Regions from separate parts of the Burkholderia cepacia ATCC 25416 genome, predicted to be linked through region 1. Evidence: riboswitches for the same ligand, from Rfam matches in the RefSeq annotation. Region 1 holds a riboswitch; each other region holds the start of a gene.
The links. Region 1 has a riboswitch for cobalamin ahead of APZ15_RS41750 (hypothetical protein). Riboswitches for the same ligand answer to the same signal wherever they lie in the genome.
Positions count from the first base shown of each region.

Region 1 (5,584 bases):
CCGCGCGAGGCCGGCCGTCACCGACGTCTTGCCCTGGCCCGACGCGGGCGCACTGACGAACAGCGCGGGGCAGGCGGGCATGCTCAGAACTCCACGCCGCGCTGCGCCTTCACGCCTTGCTCCTTGTACGGATGCTTGACGAGCCGCATCTCGGTGACGAGGTCGGCCGCGTCGATCAGCGCGTCGGGCGCATGCCGCCCGGTCACGACGACGTGGACCGAATCGGGACGCGCGGCAAGCGTCGCGAGCACTTCGTCGAGCGGCAGGTATTCGTACTTCAGCACCGTGTTCAACTCGTCGAGGATCACCATCCGGTAGTCGCCGCTTTCGATCATCCGGCGCGCCTCGTCCCAGCCCTTGCGCGCGGTCGCGATGTCGGCGTCGCGGTTCTGCGTGTTCCACGTGTAGCCGTCGCCCATCGTCACGAAATCGCATTCGGCAACCGCGCCGAGGAAGTCGCGCTCGGACGTGTGCAGCGCGCCCTTGATGAACTGCACGACACCGAGCCGCATGCCGTGGCCGAGCACGCGCACGGCCATGCCGAACGCGGCCGTGCTCTTGCCCTTGCCGTTGCCGGTGTTGACGATCAGCAGGCCCTTTTCGTTGACGGCGGCGGCCTGCTTCTTCTCGTGGCCCGCGCGGCGGCGTTCGGTCATCCGTTGATGGGATTCGGCGTCGGTTTTCATCGGATTCGTCCTGTCGAAAGAAAGCGAAACAAAGGGTTCAGAGCGGGCCGGCGAGTGCGACCGTCACGCCGTCCCGGATGGATTTGGGGCCCAGCAGCCGGCCGTGCGGCGCCGCGAGCTGCGCGCACGGCTCGGCCACGCCCGCGACGCCGAAGCGGGCGAGCGCGGCATCCGACGGGCCGCTCACGGCCAGTTCGGGGCGGCTCGCGAGCTGTGCCGCGTCGAACGCGACGAGCGGCCAGCCGCGTCTCGCGCACAGCGTGCGCAGCGCGCGTGCGCGCGCCTTGTCGGCGAGCGTGGCGACGAGCGCCGGTTCGGCAGCCGGGTACCGCATCAGCGCGATGCGGATCGCGGCATCGAGTTGCGCGGCCGTCACGCCCGCGCGGAAACCGACACCGATCGCGACGCGCATCATGCGCGGCTGCCGAGTGCGGCGCGTACCGCGGGATCGTTGGCGAACGCCGCGACGCGGCCGATCACGACGATCGCCGGCGAACCGATGCCGGTCGCGCCGACACGCTCGACGAGCGTGTCGAGCGTCGCGAGCACGTGCCGCTGTTCGGGGCGCGTCGCGTTCTCGATCGCCGCGCACGGCGTGTCGCCGGGCAGGCCGCCTTCGCGCAGCGCGGCTGCAATCGTGTCGAGCCGGCGGATGCCCATGTAGACGACGATCGTCATGCGCGTGGCCGCGAGCGCGCGCCAGTCGGGTTCGTCGGCGCCCGCGCCGTGGCCCGTGACGAAGATCACGCCCTGCGCGTCGCCGCGCTGCGTGACCGGGATGCCGAGCGCGGCCGGCGCGGCGATGCCCGCCGTGACGCCGCTCACGACCTCGACTTGAAATCCCGCGACGCCGAGCGCGGCCAGCTCCTCGCCGCCGCGGCCGAACACGAACGGGTCGCCGCCCTTGAGCCGCGCGACGCTGCGGCCCGCGCGCAGATGCGCGAGCATCGCCGCGACGATCGCCTCCTGCGGCGTCGATGCATGACCGCCGCGCTTGCCGACGTGCTCGATGTGCGCATCGGCGCGCGCATGGCGCAGCACGTCGGGGTTCACGAGATCGTCGACGAGCAGCACGTCGGCCGAGCCGATCGCGTGGACGGCCTTGAGCGTCAGCAGGTCGGCGTCGCCGGGGCCGGCGCCGATGAGCCAGGCGCGGCTCATCGGGCGCGGCACGGCGCGCACCGTGTCGAAACAGTGGAAACGGGAAGGCGGGCGGGGCGGCGGCCAGCAGACAGGTGAAGCATGACGGATCGGACGAAGCCCGCGCGGACGCGGGCGGAATGCGCACTCGATCCGTCCCCCGCGGATCGGGCGTTCGGCGAGCATCGGGCTCGCCCCTTGCGTCGGCCGGTATCCGGGCTGGCCACTTGCCAGGCCGCAGCCTTCCCGCCCGGTGGACGGGCAGTGGCATCGTGGGCGGCATGGGCGCGTGCGCGGGGAAGCGCGTCGCGCGGGCGGCGTACCGTTGCGGGGACAGCACAGGCAGGGCGGCGATCCGCCTCCTGTTTCCCGTTTAACTGCATGCACGGAATGCGCATGCGAGCACCGAACGCGGCGCATACGATAGCACAGCGATCCCCCCGCGCGAACCGCCGTGCGCGGCGTCCGGCCGCGCGCGGCGGCCCTCCGGAACCGGGCCCGGCGGCCCGTTTTGCCTTGACGCTCCCCGCACCGCCGCCTACACTCGCACGCGTTTTGGTGCTCGCGCGCGCCGCTCCGGTGCGCGCAGTTAAACGGGAAACAGGGAGCCTGCCTGCGCCGCAGTCGAGCCAACCTGTGCTGCCCCCGCAACGGTAAGCGAACGCGTCGCGCGCAAGCGCCACGCAGCGCCGCTTCGCCGCATGCCGCGCGCATGCGGACGACCGCCACTGGATTGCTGTGCATCCGGGAAGGCGAAGCGGCGTGTTCGCTAGCCCGGATACCGGCCCAAACGTTGGGGTTCAGCGCCGCGGGGAGGCGGCGCATCGTCCACGGCCGCAGCAGGCCCGACGCCCGCGTGTTGCTCGTTTCCACCGCCGATCTGCCGCTGCGCGAACCCGCGCCGGCCGGCGCGGTGCACGGCAGGCGCGCGAGCCGGGCCGGCGGCAGCCGTGTTGGCATTCACGATGTCGACCGTTCGCAAGGAAGCACCATGTCCGATTCGTCGTTCCGCCCGTCCCGCGACTGCCCGTCCGGATCGCGCGGCGGCATGCCCGCGATCCGCCAGATGAACTGCCACGCCGCCATCGACGCGACGATCCCGGGCTGATTCCTTTTTCGACACAGGACCTACCATGACCCTACGCAAGCTTCCCGTCACGATCGTCACGGGCTTTCTCGGCAGCGGCAAGACGACGCTGATGCGCCACATCCTGCAGCACGCCGAAGGCCGCCGCATCGCGGTGATCGTCAACGAATTCGGCGAACTCGGCATCGACGGCGAAATCCTCAAGGGCTGCGGCATCGGCTGCGAGGAGGCCGACGGTGCGCAGGGCGAAGCATCGGGCCAGTTGTACGAACTCGCGAACGGCTGCCTGTGCTGCACCGTGCAGGAGGAGTTCTATCCGGTGATGGAAGCGCTCGTCGAGCGCCGCGCGGACATCGACCACGTGCTGATCGAGACGTCCGGGCTCGCGCTGCCGAAGCCGCTCGTGCAGGCGTTCAACTGGCCGACGATCCGCAACAGCTTCACGGTCGACGCGGTCGTGACCGTCGTCGACGGGCCGGCCGCCGCAGCCGGCCAGTTCGCGGAAAACCCGCAGGCCGTCGACGCGCAGCGCCGCGCCGATCCGAACCTCGACCACGAATCGCCGCTGCACGAGCTGTTCGCCGATCAACTGTCGTCCGCCGATCTCGTGATCGTGAACAAGGCCGATCTCGTCGGCGACACGGAATTTGCGCAGATCGAAACCGCGATCCGCGACGAGATCCCGCCGCAGGTGAAGATCGTGCGCGCGACGCGCGGCGAGCTCGATCTCGCGATGCTGCTCGGCCTCGAGTCGGCGTCGGAAGAAACGATCCACCTGCGCCACGACCATCACGGCTCGGCCGACGACGGCGATCACGATCACCATCACGACGATTTCGACTCGGTGGTCGTGTCCGGCGATGCCGGCACGCGCGAGGCGACGATCGCCGCGCTGCAGCGCGTCGTCGAAGCGCATACGATCTACCGCGCGAAAGGTTTCGCCGCGCTGCCCGGCGCACCGATGCGGCTCGTGATCCAGGGTGTCGGCCGCCGCTTCGACAGCTATTTCGACCGTCGCTGGCAGGACGGCGAAACCCGCGCGAGCCGCTTCGTGCTGATCGGCGAGGATCTCGACGCGGCGGCGCTGCAACGCGCGTTCGACGCCGCGTGCGCGGCCGAGCCGCAACAGGCGTAACGCACGATGCATCTGCTGCGCACCACGCCGGGCGGCTTCGTCGACGATACGCAGGGTGTCGTCCGGATCGACCAGCAGCCGGCCGACATCGTGATCCTGAGTTCGGCCGACACGACGCTGTCGCTGCTTGCCAGCGTCGTGCCGCACCTGCCTGCGGGCTTCCCGAGCGTGCGGCTCGCGAACGTCACGTTCCTGCGGCAGCCGGCGTCGGTCGATTTCTACGTCGACGACGTGTTGCAGCACGCGAAGGCGGTCGTGATCGACCATCTCGGCGGCGAGGCGTACTGGCCGTACGGGATCGAGCAGGCCGTGTCGCTCGCGTCGAAGCGCGCGCAGCAGCTCGCGATGTTCTCGGGTGACCTGCAGGAAGACCCGAACCTCGTCGCGAAGAGCACCGTCGCGCCCGGCCTGTGCCGGCTGTGGTGGCGCTACCTGCGCGAAGGCGGCGTGCACAACGCCGAGGCGCTGCTGCGCAGCATCGCATTCCACACACTCGGGTTCGGCGACGAACCCGAACCGCCGCGCCCGTTGCCGGCCGCCGCGCTGTATCACCCGGCGCGCGACCGCGCGAGCGTCGACGACTGGCGGCCGCGCTGGACGCCGGGCGCGCCCGTCGTCGTGATCCTGTTCTATCGCGCGCACTGGCAGGCCGCGAACACGGCCGTGTTCGATGCGCTGGCCGATGCGCTCGTTCAGGAGGGACTGAATCCGCTGCCGATCGCGGTCACGTCGCTGAAGGATGCGGTGAGCCGCGAAGTCATCACGCAGCTCTGCGACACGCACGACGTCGCACTCGTGCTGAACACGACCGCGTTCGCGGCCGGCGCGATCGACAGCCCGGAACACGACGTGCTCGCCGGCGACGCGCCGGTATTGCAGGTGATCCTGTCCGGCGGCAATCGCGACGCATGGGTGGCCGACAACCAGGGCCTGCATGCGCGCGACATCGCGATGCACATCGCGCTGCCCGAGGTCGACGGCCGGATCGTCACGCGCGCGGTGAGTTTCAAGGGGCTCGCGTATCGCTGCCCGCACACCGAGGTCGACGTCGTGCGCTACCAGCCGGACGCCGAGCGGATCGCGTTCGTCGCGGCGCTCGCGCGCGGCTGGTGCCGGCTGCGCACGCTCGACAACGCGACCAAGCGCGTCGCGCTGATTCTCGCGAACTATCCGCAAAGCGAAGGGCGGATCGGCAACGGTGTCGGGCTCGATACGCCGGCGTCCGCGCTGCGCGTGCTCGCGGCGCTGCGCGACGCGGGCTATGCGGTGGCCGACCTGCCGCCCGACGGCGACGCGCTGATCGCGCGGCTCACCGAAGGCGTGACCAACGACGCGGCCGTGCATGCGCTGCGCCCCGCCTTCCAGAGCTTCCCGCTGGCCGACTACGTCGCGCATTTCGCGCGGCTGCCGGCGGCCGTGCGCGACGCGCTGAACGCACGCTGGGGCCCGCCCGAAGCCGATCCGACGCTGCGGCAAGGGCGCTTCACGATCGCTGGCTGGCGCGCGGGCAACGTGTTCGTCGGCATCCAGCCGTCG
Region 1 is NZ_CP012981.1:2,783,910-2,789,493, forward strand. It holds gene APZ15_RS12835 (cobyrinate a,c-diamide synthase) at 1-81, opposite strand, end outside; gene cobO (cob(I)yrinic acid a,c-diamide adenosyltransferase) at 84-686, opposite strand; gene APZ15_RS12845 (cobalamin biosynthesis protein) at 724-1,101, opposite strand; gene cobA (uroporphyrinogen-III C-methyltransferase) at 1,098-1,847, opposite strand; cobalamin riboswitch at 2,015-2,252, opposite strand; cobalamin riboswitch at 2,366-2,630, shown strand; gene APZ15_RS41750 (hypothetical protein) at 2,620-2,934, shown strand; gene cobW (cobalamin biosynthesis protein CobW) at 2,960-4,048, shown strand; gene cobN (cobaltochelatase subunit CobN) at 4,055-5,584, shown strand, end outside.

Region 2 (5,584 bases), 2.8 Mb from region 1:
GACGAAAAAACGACGGCCGGCTCGATCGGCCGGCAGCGGTTGCTTAGGCCGCGCGAAAGTGCCGCGAGTTCCGTGGCGGCGGCGCGTACTGACCAGATTTGACGTTTGGCGTGCGCCTACTTCATCAGCTTTTCGGTGATGAACCGCCATTCGGCACGCGTGACGGGCGTGATCGACAGCCGGTTGCCGCGTGCGAGCACGCGCATGTCGGCGAGTTCGTCGTGTTCGCGCAGCGCGGCGAGCGGCACGAGCGGCGATTTTTTCACGTAGCGCACGTCGACGAGCAGCCAGCGCGGCGCTTCCCGGGTCGACTTCGGATCGTAATAGGGGCTTTTCGGATCGAACTGCGTGGGGTCGGGGTAGGGCGTCGACGATACTTCGGCGAGGCCCGCGATGCCCGGCTCGGGGCAGCTCGAGTGATAGAACAGCACACCGTCGCCGATCTTCATCGTGTCGCGCATGAAATTGCGCGCCTGATAATTGCGCACGCCGGTCCACGGCAGCGAGCGCTGCGGTGCGTTGGCGAGATCGTCGATGCTTGCTTCGTCCGGTTCGGACTTCATCAGCCAGTATTGCATGGATCGTGATCGACGCAGAAAGAGGCTGCTACAAAAGAAAACGGCACCGGGCTTCGCCCGATGCCGTTGGATAGGCCCCCGCCTTGGCCGCTAGGCCGGCATCCTGAACCTGAGGTTCAGAATTGGTCGCAGTTAGCAGCACTTCGGGTACATCAGACAGAGTGACGCGCGCGCCCGTGCTACAAATTTCCGCAACCGTGCACATGGCATTGGTTCAAGGAATATATGACCTTGGCGAACCAGGCAGGGAAGCTGACTGAACTGTGATTCGATGCGCCAATTTGACCACCGTTGATCGCCGAGATCAAGGGGAATCGACGCATCGATTAAAACGTTACTGCGTCTCGTGCTGTGCGAGCACCGCGCCGAGCTGTTCGTTCATCTGGTGCATTGTACGACGGATTTCCTCCGCCGGAAATGCTTCACCGTGCCGCACGCTCGTTTGCAGCCGCAGCAATTCGGAAGCGAGCGACAGCGCCGCCATCACGGCGATGCGATCGGTGCCGCGTACCGAGCTGTTCGAGCGGATTTTCGACATTTCGGCGTCGACGCGCGCGACCGCTTCGAGCAGTGCCGCTTCGGTCTCGGCCGAGCAGGCGAGCCGATAGGCCTGACCGAGAATCGAGACTTCGATCTGCTTGGTGCTCATGCATGTTCTCCGTGGCTGGCCGCGTCATCGCCATCCGTACGCGCCTGCGCATCCAGCAGGTCGAGCTGGTTGTCGGCTTGCTCCGCACTTTTCGAGCGCGGCAGCTTTTCGAGAATCGCGTTCAGTTTCACCTGGGCGTCGTCGATCTTTGCCGACAGCGTGTCGCGCTCGGCCGCGAGCGCATTGCGTTCGTCGCGCAGTTGCGCGAGTTCCGCGCGGACCGTGTCCGCGTCCGCGCGCAATTGCGCGACCTGCTCCTCGAGCGCGAGCCGTTCCGAGTGATAGCGCTTGTTCAGCGAAATCAGACGGCCAATATTTTGAGATAGGGTTTCGAGTTCGTTGAGCATTTGCTGCGTCCTCTAAAGACCCAGCATTTTAGCGCGGAATAACGCGCAAACCGACATCTGTAACGTTTCCAGTCGTAACACCCCTGCTTCTTGCCGCGAATCGGCGCGTCACGTGCGTGTCCGGATGCTTCCTTGACGCTCGTGCGACCCGCTCCTAAACTGGCGCCGCCTCGGTGCTCGCGCGTGCAACGCGCGGTTAAACGGGAAGCAGGGCGCGGGCTCCGCCAGGAAGCCGCCAACCTGCGCTGCCCCCGCAACGGTAAGCGGCCGCGTTGCATGACGCAGGCCGGCTCGGGCGCGTTCCGCATGCACGTTTCGCATGCGGACGCGGGCCACTGCGCGTTTTCGCGCGGGAAGGCGAGCCGGACCGCCGCCAGCCCGGATACCGGCCGAGGCGGGGAGCCCGCACGGGCTTCGTGACGCGCGGCCTGCGGGGAAGCGGGGCGCGCAGTGCTTCACGGGATTGATCTTCGATGCTGACCCCAATCGTCGGCGGCGCCGATTTCTGCCATCTTGATGACGTTCTCGAACCGGGCGACCGCCGGGAGGTCGCCGCGCGCGTCGATCACCTGACCGCAAGGACCACGAGCTTGGGTATGCCTGCAACACGCTGCACTGCGCCGATGTCGCGCCCGGCCCGCAGCGGTAGCGCACCGATGCGCGCAGTGTCGTCCGTCGCGCGGAGGGCCGCATGAGCGCCGCGCGCGCCACCGCGATCTGGGCCGCATTGGCCGCGGCGGTCGCGTTGCTGTTCGTCGCGTCGCTGTCGATCGGCAGCGTGCCGATGTCGCCGTGGCAGGCGCTCGCGTCGCTCGTGCCGCATGGCGGCGACGCGCTGTTCGCCGACATCGTCCGCACGCTGCGCCTGCCGCGCGCGCTCGCGGGCTTCGCGTGCGGTGCGCTGCTCGCGCTGGCCGGCTCGTTGTTGCAGGTGCTGCTGCGCAACCCGCTCGCCGATCCGTACGTGCTCGGCGTGTCCGGCGGTGCGGCCGGCTTCGCGCTCGTCGCGATGATCGCGGGCGGCGCATGGTGGCTCGTCGATGTGTCGGCGTTCGCCGGCTCGCTCGTGTCGGTCGCGCTCGTGCTCGGACTCGCGCGCCGCGAGTTGGGGCGCGGCGAGGCGCGCGATGCGTCGCCGCGGCTGCTGCTCACGGGCGTCGTGATCGCGGCGGGGTGGGGCGCGCTCGTCACGCTGCTGCTGTCGCTCGCGCCCGATGCGCGGCTGCGCGGCATCATCTTCTGGCTGACGGGCGACCTGAACGGCGTGAGCACACCGTGGTTCGCGTGGGGCGCGCTGCTGCTGGCCGCGTGCATCGCACTGCCGGCCGCGCCGCAACTGAACGTGCTGCTGCGCGGCGATGCGACGGCGCTCGCGCTCGGCGTGCCCGTCGCGCGCCTGCGTGTGCGGATCTATCTCGTCGCGTCGCTGGCCGCCGCGGCCGCAGTGACGACCGCCGGCACGATCGGCTTCGTCGGCCTCGTCGTGCCGCACGCGCTGCGGCTCGCATTCGGCAACGACCAGCGGATGTTGCTGCCGGCCGCGATGCTCGCGGGCGGCGGTGGCGTGATGGCCGCCGACCTGCTCGCACGCACCGCGATCGCGCCCGCGCAACTGCCGGTCGGCGTGATGACCGCGTTGATCGGCGTGCCGGTGTTCCTGTGGATGTTGCTCAGGAGGCCGATGCGATGACCCGTGCCGCATTGCGCGCCAGCGGCGACGAGATGAGCTGCGCGGCCGTCGGCCTGACGCTGAAGGCTGGCGCGCGCACGCTGCTCGACGGCTTCACGCAGGCGTTCCGTCCGGGCGAGATCTGGTGCGTCGCGGGGCCGAACGGCGCGGGCAAGACGACGCTGCTGGCGACCCTCGCGGGGCTGCAGCCGCCGGCCGGCGGACACGTCGCGATCGACGGCCGGCCGCTTTCCGCATGGCCGCCCGCGCAGCTCGCGCAGCGCCGCGCGCTGATGCCGCAGCAACTGCACGACGCATTCAGCGCGACCGTGTTCGATACGGTCTTGCTCAACCGCTTTCCGTATCTCGGCGGCTGGGGCTGGGAGCGCGACGGCGACCGCGCGGCCGCGCGCGACGCGCTGGCGACCTTCGACCTGACCGCGCTTGCGTCGCGCGACGTGCTGTCGCTGTCGGGCGGCGAGCGGCAGCGCGTCGCGCTGGCCGCGACGCTGTGTCAGGACGCGCCGTTGATGCTGCTCGACGAACCGCTCGCGCATCTCGACCTCCATCACCAGATCGATTGCCTGACCGCGCTGGCCGCCTGGCTCGACGCGGGCCCGCGCGCGGTGCTGTTCTCGTGCCATGATCTGAACCTCGCGCGGCGTTTCGCGACGCATGCGCTGTTGCTCGACGGCCGTGGCCACGCGTGGGCCGGCCCCGTGCACGACGTGCTGACACCCGAGCGCGCGAGCGACGCGTTCGGTTATCCGCTCGTGCTGATCCGCGAGAACGGCCGCGATGCGCTGCTGCCGGCGTGGCCCGAGCGACAATGACGTTTCCTTTTCCGATGCGCGGTGCACGCCGCGCCCACGACACGGTTTCCCGATGACGACCCCGACCCACTTCCCGCCCGCGATCGCACCGCTCGACGATGCGCTGCGCAAGCGCCTGCAGCATGTGATCGACCACAAGACCAAGCCGCCCGGCAGCCTCGGCCAGCTCGAGGCAGTCGCGCTGCAGGTCGGCCTGATCCAGCACACCGAGCGGCCGGTCGTGCAGCGTCCCGTGATGATCGTGTTCGCCGGCGATCACGGGATTGCCGCCGAAGGCGTGAGCCCCTATCCGCAAGCGGTGACCGCGCAGATGGTCGCGAACTTCCTCGCCGGCGGCGCGGCAATCAACGCGTTCTCGGGCGTCTCGCAGAGCACGCTCGAGATCGTCGATGCGGGCGTCGCGTCGCCGCTGCCGCTGTCCGACCGCCTGGTGTCGCTGCCGGTCGCGCGCGGCACGCGCAACTTCGCGACGGAACCTGCGATGACGCGCGACGAGGCGATGACGGCGCTCGCGGCCGGCGCGGCGCGCGTGCGCCTGCACGCATCGCTCGGCACGAACGTGATCGGCTTCGGCGAGATGGGGATCGCGAACACGTCGTCGGCCGCGTGCCTGATGAGCCGCCTGCTCGGCGTGCCGATCGACGCGTGCGTCGGGCGCGGCACGGGCCTCGACGACCAGGGCCTCGCGCACAAGCGCGCGGTGCTCGGCCGTGCGCTCGTCAAGCACTCGCACGCGATCGCGCCGCTCGACGTGCTCGCGACGTTCGGCGGCTTCGAGATCGCGATGATGACGGGCGCGTATCTCGCAGCCGCGAGCGAACGGATGACGATCCTCGTCGACGGCTTCATCGCGACGGCCGCATTGCTCGTCGCCGAGCGCATCGCGCCCGGCGTGCGCGACTACTGCGTGTTCTCGCATACGTCGCACGAAGCCGGGCACCGGCGCATGCTCGAGCATTTCGGCGCGAAGCCGCTGCTCGCGCTCGACCTGCGGCTCGGCGAAGGCACGGGCGCGGCGCTCGCGCTGCCGCTCGTGCGTGCGGCTGCTGCGTTCCTCACGGAAATGGCGAGCTTCGAATCCGCCGGTGTCGACGATCGTGACGCCTGATCGCGCGCGCGGCGTGCGGGCCGAACTGCGCTACTTCTTCGTCGCGCTCGGCTACTTCACGCGCGTGCCCGTGCCGCACGCGATCGGCTACGCGGCCGGCGATCTCGACCAGGCCGCGCGATATTTCCCGCTCGTCGGCGCATGCGTCGGCGCGTGGGGCGCGCTCGTGTATCTGGTCGCGCTGCGCGCGCTGCCCGTGTCGATCGCGGTCGGGCTGTCGATGGCCGCCACGCTGCTCGCGACGGGGGCCTTCCACGAGGACGGCCTCGCCGACAGCTGCGATGCGTTCGGCGGCGGCTATACGCGCGACGACGTGCTGCGCATCATGCACGACTCGCGGATCGGCACGTTCGGTGCGGTCGCGCTCGTGATCGCGCTCGGCGTGAAATGGCAGGCGCTT
Region 2 is NZ_CP012981.1:21,964-27,547, reverse strand. It holds gene APZ15_RS00125 (EVE domain-containing protein) at 117-578, opposite strand; RNA gene ssrS (6S RNA) at 650-831, opposite strand; gene APZ15_RS00120 (cell division protein ZapA) at 913-1,227, opposite strand; gene APZ15_RS00115 (hypothetical protein) at 1,224-1,574, opposite strand; cobalamin riboswitch at 1,729-1,982, shown strand; gene APZ15_RS00110 (FecCD family ABC transporter permease) at 2,266-3,264, shown strand; gene APZ15_RS00105 (ABC transporter ATP-binding protein) at 3,261-4,076, shown strand; gene cobT (nicotinate-nucleotide--dimethylbenzimidazole phosphoribosyltransferase) at 4,129-5,184, shown strand; gene APZ15_RS00095 (adenosylcobinamide-GDP ribazoletransferase) at 5,174-5,584, shown strand, end outside.
Region 2: it holds a riboswitch for cobalamin, as region 1 does, so the genes downstream of both, APZ15_RS00110 (FecCD family ABC transporter permease) here and APZ15_RS41750 (hypothetical protein) in region 1, are expected to answer to the same signal.

Region 3 (5,584 bases), on a different replicon from region 1:
CGCGCGGCCGCCCGCCTGCTCGATCAGCGCGACCGTTTCGGCGAGCGTGCCGGCGGTCGTGGCCGATCGCGCGAGGCTGCGCGCCGTCACGACGACGGTCGCGCCTTCGGATGCCAGGCGCTGTGCGATCGCACGGCCAATGCCGCGGCTTGCGCCGGTCACGAGCGCGCACTTGCCGGCCAGCACGCCGGATCGGGTATCGGTCATCGTTGTCTCCTGTGATGGGCGTGCGGGCCGCTCAACCGGCGATATCCGCAACATGAAGCACCAGCTTCGTTTTCGCCTCGCCCGTTTGAACGAGATCGAGGGCACGGGCCGCCTGTTCGAGCGGAAATCGGTCGAAGCGCGGCACGCGCAGTGCGCGCCGCCCGAGTTGCGCCGCGATCCGGCCGAGCGTGACGCCGCTCGGCATCCGGCTGTAGGTCATCGCGGTGCGCAGGCCGCGCCGGGCGGCTTCGGCGGCCGTCGCGGCCAGCCGCTGCGCATCGCCTGGTGCAAGCGTCATGATGTTCACCAGCGTGCCGCCCGGTGCCGGCAGGTCGAGCGCGTCGGGCAGCGTGTCGCCGCCGACCGCGTCGAGCACGAGGTCGACCCCGCCGGGCGCCCATGCGCGCAGCGCCGCCGCGATGTCCCGCGCGCGATAGTCGATGCTTGCCGCGGCGCCCAGCGATTCGACCGTCTCGCGGTTGCGCGCGGAACACGTCGCCGCGACCCGCGCGCCGGCCTGCACCGCGAGCTGGATCGCGAACGTGCCGACCGCGCCCGCACCGCCGTGCACCAGCACGGTCTGTCCGGCCTTCAGCCCGCCGTCGTCGAACAGGCCGGCCCACGCGGCAAGCGCGGGGGTCGGCACCGTGGCGGCTTCCGCGAGGCTCACCGCGTCGGGCACGCGCACGACCGAGTCGTGGCGCACTGCCACGTATTCCGCATACGCGCCCCAGCGCCCCGCGCCGACGTCGGTCTGCGCGAACACCCGCATGCCGGGCGCGAAACCGTCGACGCCGTCGCCGACCGCTTCGACCACGCCCGCCGCGTCGAAGCCGATCACGAACGGAAACGTGTACTGCATGAATGCGCCGAGGTAGCCTTCACGGCATTTCCAGTCGGCGGGATTGACGCCCGCGAAGGCAACGCGGATCAGCACGTCGCCGGGGCCCGGCGTCGGTGCCGGCACGTCGGCCATCCGCAAGACGTCGGAATGACCGGCGCGATCGATCAACAGGGCTCGCATCTTCGTGTCTCCGGGGGTGGTGTCAGCTTGACGTTCGCGCCGCATCACGCCGCCGTATCGGCCAGCAGGCTCGACGCGAGCGGACAGAACGCATGCGAGATCGCGTCGACGGTCCAGTCGGGGCTTTCGGCATCGAACCGGCGGTCGACCCAGCCCCAGTGATACGGATGCATCAGGTATTCGCCGAGCAGATCGCCGACGCGCGCGAATTCCTGCTGCCACACGTGTGTCCATGCGCCGGGGGTCGCGATCCCGCTCAAGCGCCAGTTGCGGATGCCGGGCATGTACGCGGGCATGCGCAGCAGTTCGCGTTCGAGCGCGGCGACCTGCGCGGCGCCGGCCTGCGGCCGCACGCGCAGCATCAGCGTGCGCCACACGCCGTCGCGCAGCGCGGGTTCGCGCAGGCCGCCGCCGATCGCGCGGCACACGGCGCCGTCGATGCGTACGATGCCGGGCAGTTGCGCGAGCGCGGCGAAATCCGCCGTGCCGTCGGCCGCGCCGTTGGCTGTGCAGTTGGCCGCCGAATCGTCGCGCAGCACGTCGAGCGTGTAGTCGCCCGCGCCCCAACTGCCGTCCTGGTTGCGCGCCAGCGCCACACGTTTCGCCCCGGCCAGCGCGTGTGCCGCTTCGTGCAACGCGCGTTCGATGCCACCGGCGTCGCGATCCCCCGACACGAACACCTGTGCCGTGTCATGCCGCATGATCGACCTCCGTCAGCGCGGGCAGCGGCGCATCGGCGTCCGTCATCACATGGCGGCGGCGCACGTCGCACCGCACGTCGACCGCCATCCAGAAACCGACCACGCCGGCATCCGTCAGCGCACGCATCCGGTAGTAGGCCGGCGCATCGGCCACGTGCCAGGTCAGCCACAGCGTGCTCGGCTGCCCCGGCACCGCAACGGGCGGCGACACCCAGTGGCCGGCCGCCGTCAGCCCGCGTGCCGCATGGCCCGGCAGGTAGCGGTCGCGCAGCAGCGCAAGCACGTCGGGAATGCGCTCGGGCGCGAGCGTGATTTCGTCTACGATCTGGATCATTCGCGTGTCGTCCGTGGTCGTTCGTGACAGGGATCGGCGGCCGGCCTACGCCGTTCCGGCGAGGCCGCGGGCGGCCGGCGTGGATAGCATTCTTGCGTGGCGGCGATGAGCGGGCCCCTACCGGCCCGCTCACCAGCCCCTGTTGCAACGATCAGATCGGGAAACTCATGAAACAGCGCGCCATGCCGGCCCGCGGCCGCATCCTGCCGGGCCTCGGCGCGCGCCTGCTGAGCGAACTCACGCGCAGCGGCGCGCCGCCGGCCGACCGCGAGGCGCAGCAGCCTCGCCCGGCGGCAACACCGGGCGATTTCGTCGCGCTGTACCGCGACGCGATCGAGCGGCTCGAGGCGCGGGTCGCGCGCGGCGACGGTCACCCGCCGATGCGCAAGCGCGAAGTCGACCTGATGTGCCGCTGCCTGCTGAGTTGCGCGACGCTCGCCGACGTGATCCGCTGTGCGGCCGAGTTCTGCGAAATGCTGCAGCCGCGCGCCGGTCACCTGACGCTTGCGGTGCGCGACGGGCGTGCGCTGTTCCGGATGGATTCGCTGCGGCGTACGCGCAGCCCGGCCGCGTGCCTGGTCGACCTGACCGGGCTGTTCTGCTACCTGCAGCTGTTCGGCTGGCTGATCGGGCAGCCGTTGCGGCCGACCGACGTGTGGCTCGGCCATCCGCGCCGCGACGACGCGATGCCACTGCTCGGACTGTTCAATGCGCCGGTTGAAGTGGGCCGCAAGACCTACGGTTTCGCGTTCGATGCGGCGCGACTCGCGTGCCGCGTGATCCGGCAGCCGGCCGAGCTCGACGCGTTTCTCGTCGATTTTCCGTTTCGCCTGATCGATGCGGCACCGGCCGTCGTGTCGTGGACGCAGCAGGTGCGCGGTTTCCTCGATGCGGCGCTCGCGCACGAACAGGCGTTGCCGGCACTCGCCGAACTGGCCGCGTGGCTCGGCGTCAGCGAGGCGACGTTGCGGCGGCGGCTGGCGGCCGAGCACACCGGTTATCACGCGCTGAAGGAGCAGTGTCTCGCCGAAGCCGCGCAACGCTGCCTGCGCGAATCGGACTGGCCGGTCGCGCGGGTCGCCGCGCATCTCGGGTTCGGCGGCGAGGAGGCGTTTCGCCGCGCGTTCGTCCGGTGGACGGGGGTCGCACCGAGCCGGTTCAGGCGCGATCGCACGGCTTCGAACCACCCTGTTTCATCAGACATGAAACGCGGCGCCGACGCATGAAAGAAAGGATTTAGAAAGGATTTGCCCGGCAATGACGTTTTTTCGCATCCCTGCGTCGCCGGATATTTGACGCGGCGGCGCGCGCGCCATTACCCTTGCGCGCTGATGGTGCCCGGAGACGGGATCAAAAGGGAACGCAGGAGAGGCCATGCCTCGAATCTGCGGCTGCCCCCGCAACTGTGAGCGGTGAATTCGTGCCACTGCGTGCCACTGGGAAACCGGGAAGGCCCGCACGAATGACGACCCGCGAGCCAGGAGACCTGCCATCGACCCGAGGTCCAGGCAGCCGCACCGGGCGGGGTGTCCCGGCGCGCCAGGCACCGCCGTTGGCGGTCGCCCGCTGCATGGACGGCCCGACCTCAGGATCCGCCCGATGTCCATTGTTACCGCATCCGCTTCCGCACCGGAAGCGCCGCGCCGGCACGCCGCCGGCCTGCACGGCCCGCCCGCACGCGCGTGCCGTTCCCTATCGACTGCGTCCGCCGGCGTGCACCGCGCCGACGCCCGCGACACCGGCCTGCCCGGCCCGGTCGCGCGATAACCCGATCACCGATAACAAGACCGGTGCTGCGCGCCGCCCGCTCACGATCGACGCCGGCGCAGCCCGACGACAACGACAGCCTCATGAAGATTCGACACCTCCTTGCCACGTCCGCCGCGACCGCGCTCCTCTCGCCCCTCGCCCACGCCGCCGGCGACACCGCGGTTTCGCAACCGGCCCCGGCCGCCGAAGGCACCGACCTGCCGACGATCAACGTGACCGACACGCGGCGCCTGCCCGAGTCGTTCGACCAGCGTTATGCGACGACCCAGGTGCTCACGCGCACCGATCTCGACCGGCTGTCGCCGAGCGACCCGAGCATCACGCAGGCGCTTGCGACGCTGCCCGGCGTGACCGTCTCGCAGAGCGGCGGCCCCGGTTCGTCCGCGTCGGTCAGCATCCGCGGCTCGTCGGCCAACCAGGTCGCCGTGTTCATCGACGGCATCCGGATCGGTTCGCCGACCACCGGCATCGCGCCGTGGGCCGACTTGCCGACCGAAGCGTTCGAACGCGTGGAGGTGATTTCGGGGCCGGCAGCCGCGTCGTTCGGCGCCAATGCGATGGGCGGCGTCGTGCAGCTCTTCACGCGCCGCGCCGCCAACCAGCCGAACCAGACGACCGTGTCGTTCGGCGGCGGGTCGAACAAGACGTTCGACACGCAACTCCGCACGTCGGGCACGGTGCCGTCGACCGGGCCGCTCGCCGCGCTCGGCGGGCTCACCTACTCGCTCGGCCTGCGCTCGTACAACACGGCCGGCATCGACTCGACGCGGCCCGTGCTGCCGTACCATGAGGCCGGCCGCAACCCGTACCACGCGCAGGATCTCGATGCGCGCCTCGGCTACGCGCGCGACAACTGGTCGATCTCGACGTTCGCGCTGTATCACCGGTCCGATCTGTCCTACGACAACAGCGGTTATGCGAACCGCCAGCTCGATCATCAGCTGACGACCGGTATCGCGTTCCATCTCGACATCACGCCCGACACGCAGTTCGACCAGTCGTTCGGTTATGCGAACGATCGCCAGTTCCTCTACGCGAGCGATCCGGCCATCCCGACCGACCAGATCAATTCGCAGCGCATCAGCACGTCGACGTCGTTGACGCATCAGGAACGCGGGTTCCACCTGTTCGGGCTGCCGCTGTCGGGCGAGACCAAGCTCGCGTACGACTTCACGCGCGAGCAGGCGTTCCTGCCGGTCGATATTCCGGGCGGCATACCGACGCGCAACGATTCCGCGTTCTCGCTGCATCAGTCGGCGACGCTCGGCAGCGTGACGATGTTCCTCGCGGGGCGCCATGAAATCATCGCCGGGCAGTCGGTGAATACGGGTAACGCGGCGCTGTCGTGGGCGATCACGCCGGTGTATACGGCGCGCGTGTCGTACGGCAATGCGTTCAAGCTGCCGACGTTCAACGACCTGTACTACCCCGGCTACGGCAATCCGGGGCTCAGCCCGGAACGCAACACGTCGGTCGAGGCCGCGGTCGATGCGAACACGTCGTACGGTACGTTCACGGCCGCGATCTACGACACGCGGGTCACCAACC
Region 3 is NZ_CP012982.1:3,137,528-3,143,111, reverse strand. It holds gene APZ15_RS31290 (SDR family NAD(P)-dependent oxidoreductase) at 1-207, opposite strand, end outside; gene APZ15_RS31285 (NADP-dependent oxidoreductase) at 239-1,231, opposite strand; gene APZ15_RS31280 (Dabb family protein) at 1,276-1,932, opposite strand; gene APZ15_RS31275 (hypothetical protein) at 1,922-2,266, opposite strand; gene APZ15_RS31270 (helix-turn-helix transcriptional regulator) at 2,434-3,492, shown strand; cobalamin riboswitch at 3,582-3,774, shown strand; gene APZ15_RS31265 (TonB-dependent receptor domain-containing protein) at 4,117-5,584, shown strand, end outside.
Region 3: it holds a riboswitch for cobalamin, as region 1 does, so the genes downstream of both, APZ15_RS31265 (TonB-dependent receptor domain-containing protein) here and APZ15_RS41750 (hypothetical protein) in region 1, are expected to answer to the same signal.

Region 4 (5,584 bases), on a different replicon from region 1:
CATCGACATGCAGGCCGTCGACCGGCAGCGAACTCGCGAGCGCCAGGTTGTCCTGAAGCTGGCCGAAGTAGGTGGCGAGCAGCAGCTTGATGCGGCGCGTTTCCAGCGCCGCATAGGCGGTGCGCAATGCCTGACGCCACTCGGCGTCGAGTTCGGTGACGAGAATCGGTTCGTCGATCTGCACCCATTCGACGCCCTGCGCGGTCAGCGTGTCGAGCAGCGCGCCGTACACGGGCAGCAGCTTCGGCAGCAGCGCGAGGCGGTCGGAATCGTCCTTCGCCTTGCCGAGCCACAGGTACGTGACGGGGCCGAGGATGACCGGCTTCGCGGCCACGCCCTGCGCCTGCGCTTCCGCCAGTTGCTGGAGCAGGCGCGACGGGTCGAGCGAGAAGTTCGTGTCCGCGTGGAATTCCGGCACGATGTAGTGGTAGTTCGTATCGAACCACTTCGTCATTTCACCGGCGGAGACCCCACCGCAGCACGCCGCATGCTCGTCCGCCGACTGCGCCGAACGGCCGCGCGCGACGCGAAAATAGTTGTCCAGCACATCGCCGTGGAAACCCTGCACGCGCTTCGGCAGGTTGCCGAGCGTGAAGCTCATGTCGAGCACCTGATCGTAGAACGCGAAGTCGCCGATCGGGGCCAGGTCCAGGTCGCGCTGGTCGTTCCAGTGACGCTTGCGCAGCTCGGCGCCGAGCGCCTTCAGCTCGTCGCGCGACGATTCGCCCTTCCAGTAGCGTTCGAGACCGAACTTGAGTTCGCGCTTCGCACCGATGCGCGGGAAACCGAGGTTGTGTGTCGTGACCATGAGCTGCCGTCCAGAAGAAGTGAAGATCCGGCAGCCATCATAGGGATTTCATTCCATGAAATAAAATGGCATTATTTCATTCATCCATTAAATCTGTTCATGCATCCGTTGCACGAGCGATATCCATGCTGGAACGATTCCATCTCGTCGTGATCCGTGAAGTCGAGCGCCAGGGCTCACTGACCGCGGCCGCCCACGCGCTGCACCTCACGCAATCGGCACTCAGTCATACCGTCCGGAAAATCGAGCAGCAGCTCGGCACGCCGATCTGGGATCGGGAGGGCCGCGGCCTGCGGCTCACCCAGGGCGGGCAGTATCTGCTGAAGCTGGCGAACCGGCTGCTGCCGCAGTTCGAGCTCGCCGAGGAGCGGATGAAGCAGTACGCGAAGGGCGAGCGCGGCACGCTGCGCATCGGGATGGAGTGCCACCCGTGCTACCAGTGGCTGCTGAAGGTCGTGTCGCCTTACCTGTCGCGCTGGCCCGACGTCGACGTGGACGTGAAGCAGCGCTTCCAGTTCGGCGGCATCGGCGCCCTGTTCGGCTATGACATCGACGTGCTCGTGACGCCCGATCCGCTGAACAAGCCGGGCCTGCGCTTCGACCCCGTGTTCGACTACGAGCAGGTGCTGGTGGTCGCCGATTCGCACCGGTTCGCGAACGCCGATTACGTGACGCCCGAACAGCTGACCGACGAGATCCTGATCACCTATCCGGTCGAAACCGACCGGCTCGACATCTACAACCAGTTCCTGACGCCGGCCGGCATCGTGCCGAGGCGGCACAAGTCGATCGAGACGACCGACATCATGCTGCAGATGGTGGCGAGCGAGCGCGGCGTGGCCGCGCTGCCGAGATGGCTTGCCGACGAATACGCCGACCGGATGCCGGTCGTGCCGGTCAAGCTCGGCAAGAAGGGGATCGCGAAGCAGATCTTCCTCGGCATCCGCGAAGCGGACGCATCGATCGACTATCTGGCCGCGTTCGTCGCGCTGGCGCGCGAATCGACGGGGAGCGCGCCACGCATGCTGCGCTAGGCGTGCCCCGTTGCCGTGCGCGTCAGGCGGCGCGCATGCCGATGCGCTCGCCGCGCTCGACCCATGCGCCGAACAGCAGGCCGATCGTCGTCCACATGATCACCTGCATGCCGATGGCCGCCACGCGGAACTTCCACAGCAAGGCCGCCGGGAAATCGGCCGGCAACTCGCTGACAGACGGCAACCCGATCTGCACGGCCGCGATGATCGCGACGAACACGAGCCCGGCGACGATCGACGCGTTCCACTGGCCGAGCTTCGCCAGCAGATGGCGGCGCACGCTGACCGAGAACACCATCGTCGCGACGGAGATCGCGATCATCAGGAAGAACAGGCCCGTGCGATAGCCGATCGTGTCGGGGTCGCCGACCGACGGCGGATTGGCCGGGTACTTGAGGTTCGGCACGATCACGAGCGCGATGAACGCCGCCAGCGCGAGCCACGCGGCCAGCGGACGGGCCGGGAGGCGGCTGCCTCGCCCGTAGGCATACGCGAAGACCAGCGAGAACAGCCCGCCGAATGCCGCGCCATAGGTCACGACGCCCGTCAGCAAGCCGAGGCCGGCCTGCGTGTGGCGGCTGACCAGCTCCGGCTCCGGTGCGTCGCCCTTGGCGGCGTCGGCTTTTTCTTCAAAAGAGATTGCCTGATCGACTTGCGGTTCGCCGACGACCTTCGCGAAACCGAACGTGAGGAGGCCTGCGGCGATGCCTGCGAGCATCCCGCGCATGAGCAGCTTTCCGACCATCGTGAACTCCGCGTCAGTGGCAGGGGAAGCCGAGCAGGTGGCGGCCGTCGTGGACGAATTCGTGGACGTACATGCCCGGCACGAGCGACGTCGCACCTTGTTCCGCGCCGACGAAATAAAGCGCGAGCAACAGGATCAGGCCGACGAACACGGCCCACGGCAACAGTTCACGGACGGGGATGGGCGCCGGCACGACCGCCGGCTTCAGCACTGCTTCGCTCATGGATGCACCTCAGGGGAATCGCGCCCCGACAAATGTTGGATGGGTACGAAGGCAGGTCTGGCTTCCGGGATCATCGATCACCGGTTACAGTGGCGCGACCGCGCCGGGCTTGCACCGGCTTCCGCGCTTCGTATCGGGCGAATTGTACGCGCGAACGTTCGCGTATTGAAGAAGCGCTGCCAGGCGGACACGTGCGTCCGTCCCGGATCATCCGAAAACCGACATGAACATGCCTACCTCGCTGCGCCTGATCGCACACGCATCGACCCGGGCGATGCGCACCGGCGCGTTTCCCGACGACGATCCGCTCGATACACGCGGGCTCGCCGAAGCCGCTGCGCTACGCGGCCGGTGGGCAGGTACCGCCGGCGCGCTCCTGCTGTGCAGCCCCGCATGCTGCGCGCGGCAGACCGCCGATGCGCTCGGACTTCATGTCGACATCGACGACGCACTGCGCGACATCGATTACGGCAACTGGCGAGGCCAGCGCCTGCACGACCTCGCACGCGACTTGCCGGACGAACTGGATGCGTGGATCGCAGACCCGTCGGCGTCGCCGCACGGCGGTGAATCGTTCGAAGCCGCCATGCACCGCGTCGGCACATGGTTGAACGGGCTGCGGCAAGATCGCGACATCGTCGCAATCACGCATGCGCCAATCGTCCGCGCGGCCATCGCCCATGTGCGGCGGATGGATTCGAAGGCAGCGGCCCGCATCGACGTCGCGCCGCTGTCCTGCACGACGCTTGTTGCGTCACCGAACGGATGGACGTTGAGCGCGGACCGCAACGCGTAGAGCGCCATTGCGCTCACTATGTGGACGACGATGCGGGCCGGCACGTCACGTTGCGCATACACGCCTTCAATCGCCTTACACGTCGGCAAGACACGCCGTTCGTGGTCCCGACTGTCATCAAACTGACTGCTGGCCGCAGATAGGATCGGACGCGGTTCCCTCACGAGATGGCGTCATGAATCAACCTGCTTCGTCCGCACCGAACAACCCGGGCTCCGTCGAACGCACCAGACAGGTCGGCTATGCCGTCTTCCTGCTGGTGCTGGCGCTCGGCGCGCTCTATATCGCCACGCACCTGATCGACGATCTGTCGCCGATCCGCGAAGGCAAGCTGTTCCCGTACCTGCTGCTCGGCGCGGCGCTGCTGATCGCGCTCGGCTTCGAATTCGTCAACGGCTTCCACGACACCGCGAACGCGGTCGCCACCGTGATCTATACGCACTCGCTGACGCCGAACGTCGCGGTGATCTGGTCCGGCATGTGGAACTTCCTCGGCGTGATGGTCTCGAGCGGTGCCGTTGCGTTCGGCATCCTGCAGTTGCTGCCGGTCGAGCTGATCCTGCAGGTCGGCAGCGGCGCGGGCTTCGCGATGGTGTTCGCGCTGCTGATCGCCGCCATCGTGTGGAACCTCGCGACCTGGTATTTCGGGTTGCCGTCGTCGAGTTCGCATACGCTGATCGGTTCGATCATCGGTGTGGGGCTGATGAACCAGCTGATGCACGGGCCGTCCGGCACGAGCGGCGTCGACTGGGGCCAGGCGCTCGGTGTCGGCAAGTCGCTGCTGTTCTCGCCGATCGTCGGCTTTCTGTGCGCAGCGCTGCTGCTGCTCGTGCTGAAGACGCTCGTGCGGGTTCCGGAGTTGTACAAGGAGCCGCCGAAAGACCAGCCGCCGCCGTTCTGGATTCGCTGCCTGCTGATCCTGACCTGCACGGGCGTGTCGTTTGCGCACGGGTCGAACGACGGGCAGAAAGGGATGGGGCTCATCATGCTGATCCTGATCGGCACGGTGCCGACCGCCTATGCGCTGAACAAGGCCGTCACGCCGGCCGAGACGCAGACCTTCGTGGCGGTCGCGAACCAGGCGGCCGCGACGTTCGGGAAGTACACGAACGGCGTCGCGCCGTCCGCGAACCCGCGTGCCGACGTCGAGCGCTACGTGCAGCATCGCGAACTGACGCCCGCGGTGCTGCCGGCCGTCCAGCAGTTGTCGACGTCGCTCGCGACCGCGGTCGGCACGTCGGGCTCGATGGCAGCCGTGCCGCAGCGCGACGTCGACAACGTGCGCAACACGATGTATCTGGTATCCGAAGCAATCCGCCTGATCGAGAAGTCGGGTCAGCCCGCGTTCGCGGCCGACGACAAGCTGGCGATCGACAACTATCACAAGCAGCTCGACCACGCGACCAAATTCATTCCGACGTGGGTGAAGGTTGCCGTCGCGATCGCGCTGGGCCTCGGCACGATGGTCGGCTGGAAGCGGATCGTCGTGACCGTCGGCGAGAAAATCGGCAAGCAGCATCTGACGTACGGACAAGGCGCATCGGCCGAACTCGTCGCGATGCTGACGATCGGCGCCGCCGACGTGTACGGATTGCCCGTGTCGACGACACACGTGCTGTCGTCGGGTGTCGCGGGGACGATGGCGGCGAACGGCTCCGGGCTGCAGTGGAGCACGGTGCGCAGCCTCGTGCTCGCGTGGGTGCTGACGCTGCCGGCGTCGATCGCGCTTGCTGGCGGGCTCTACTGGTTGTTCCGGTCGGTGGCTTGATTCACGTTGCGACGGGCGGCCGGTGTGAGCCGGCCGCCCGTCGTGGAAGATTCGCCGCTCGCTTCTTCGCTTCTTCGCTTCTTTGCACTGATACGTCGCCGCCTTCGATGTGTCCGTGCGCGTCCCGTGCCTTTCCCTCTTGCTTCCGGATTGAAGCGCAAGATCTGGAGCGCATCGGCAAACGAACGTCGCTAGACTGGGTTCATCAAC
Region 4 is NZ_CP012982.1:1,254,070-1,259,653, forward strand. It holds gene metE (5-methyltetrahydropteroyltriglutamate--homocysteine S-methyltransferase) at 1-808, opposite strand, end outside; gene APZ15_RS22955 (LysR family transcriptional regulator) at 934-1,842, shown strand; gene APZ15_RS22960 (CbtA family protein) at 1,865-2,587, opposite strand; gene APZ15_RS22965 (CbtB domain-containing protein) at 2,601-2,810, opposite strand; cobalamin riboswitch at 2,844-2,985, opposite strand; gene APZ15_RS22970 (histidine phosphatase family protein) at 3,034-3,606, shown strand; gene APZ15_RS22975 (inorganic phosphate transporter) at 3,782-5,374, shown strand.
Region 4: it holds a riboswitch for cobalamin, as region 1 does, so the genes downstream of both, APZ15_RS22965 (CbtB domain-containing protein) here and APZ15_RS41750 (hypothetical protein) in region 1, are expected to answer to the same signal.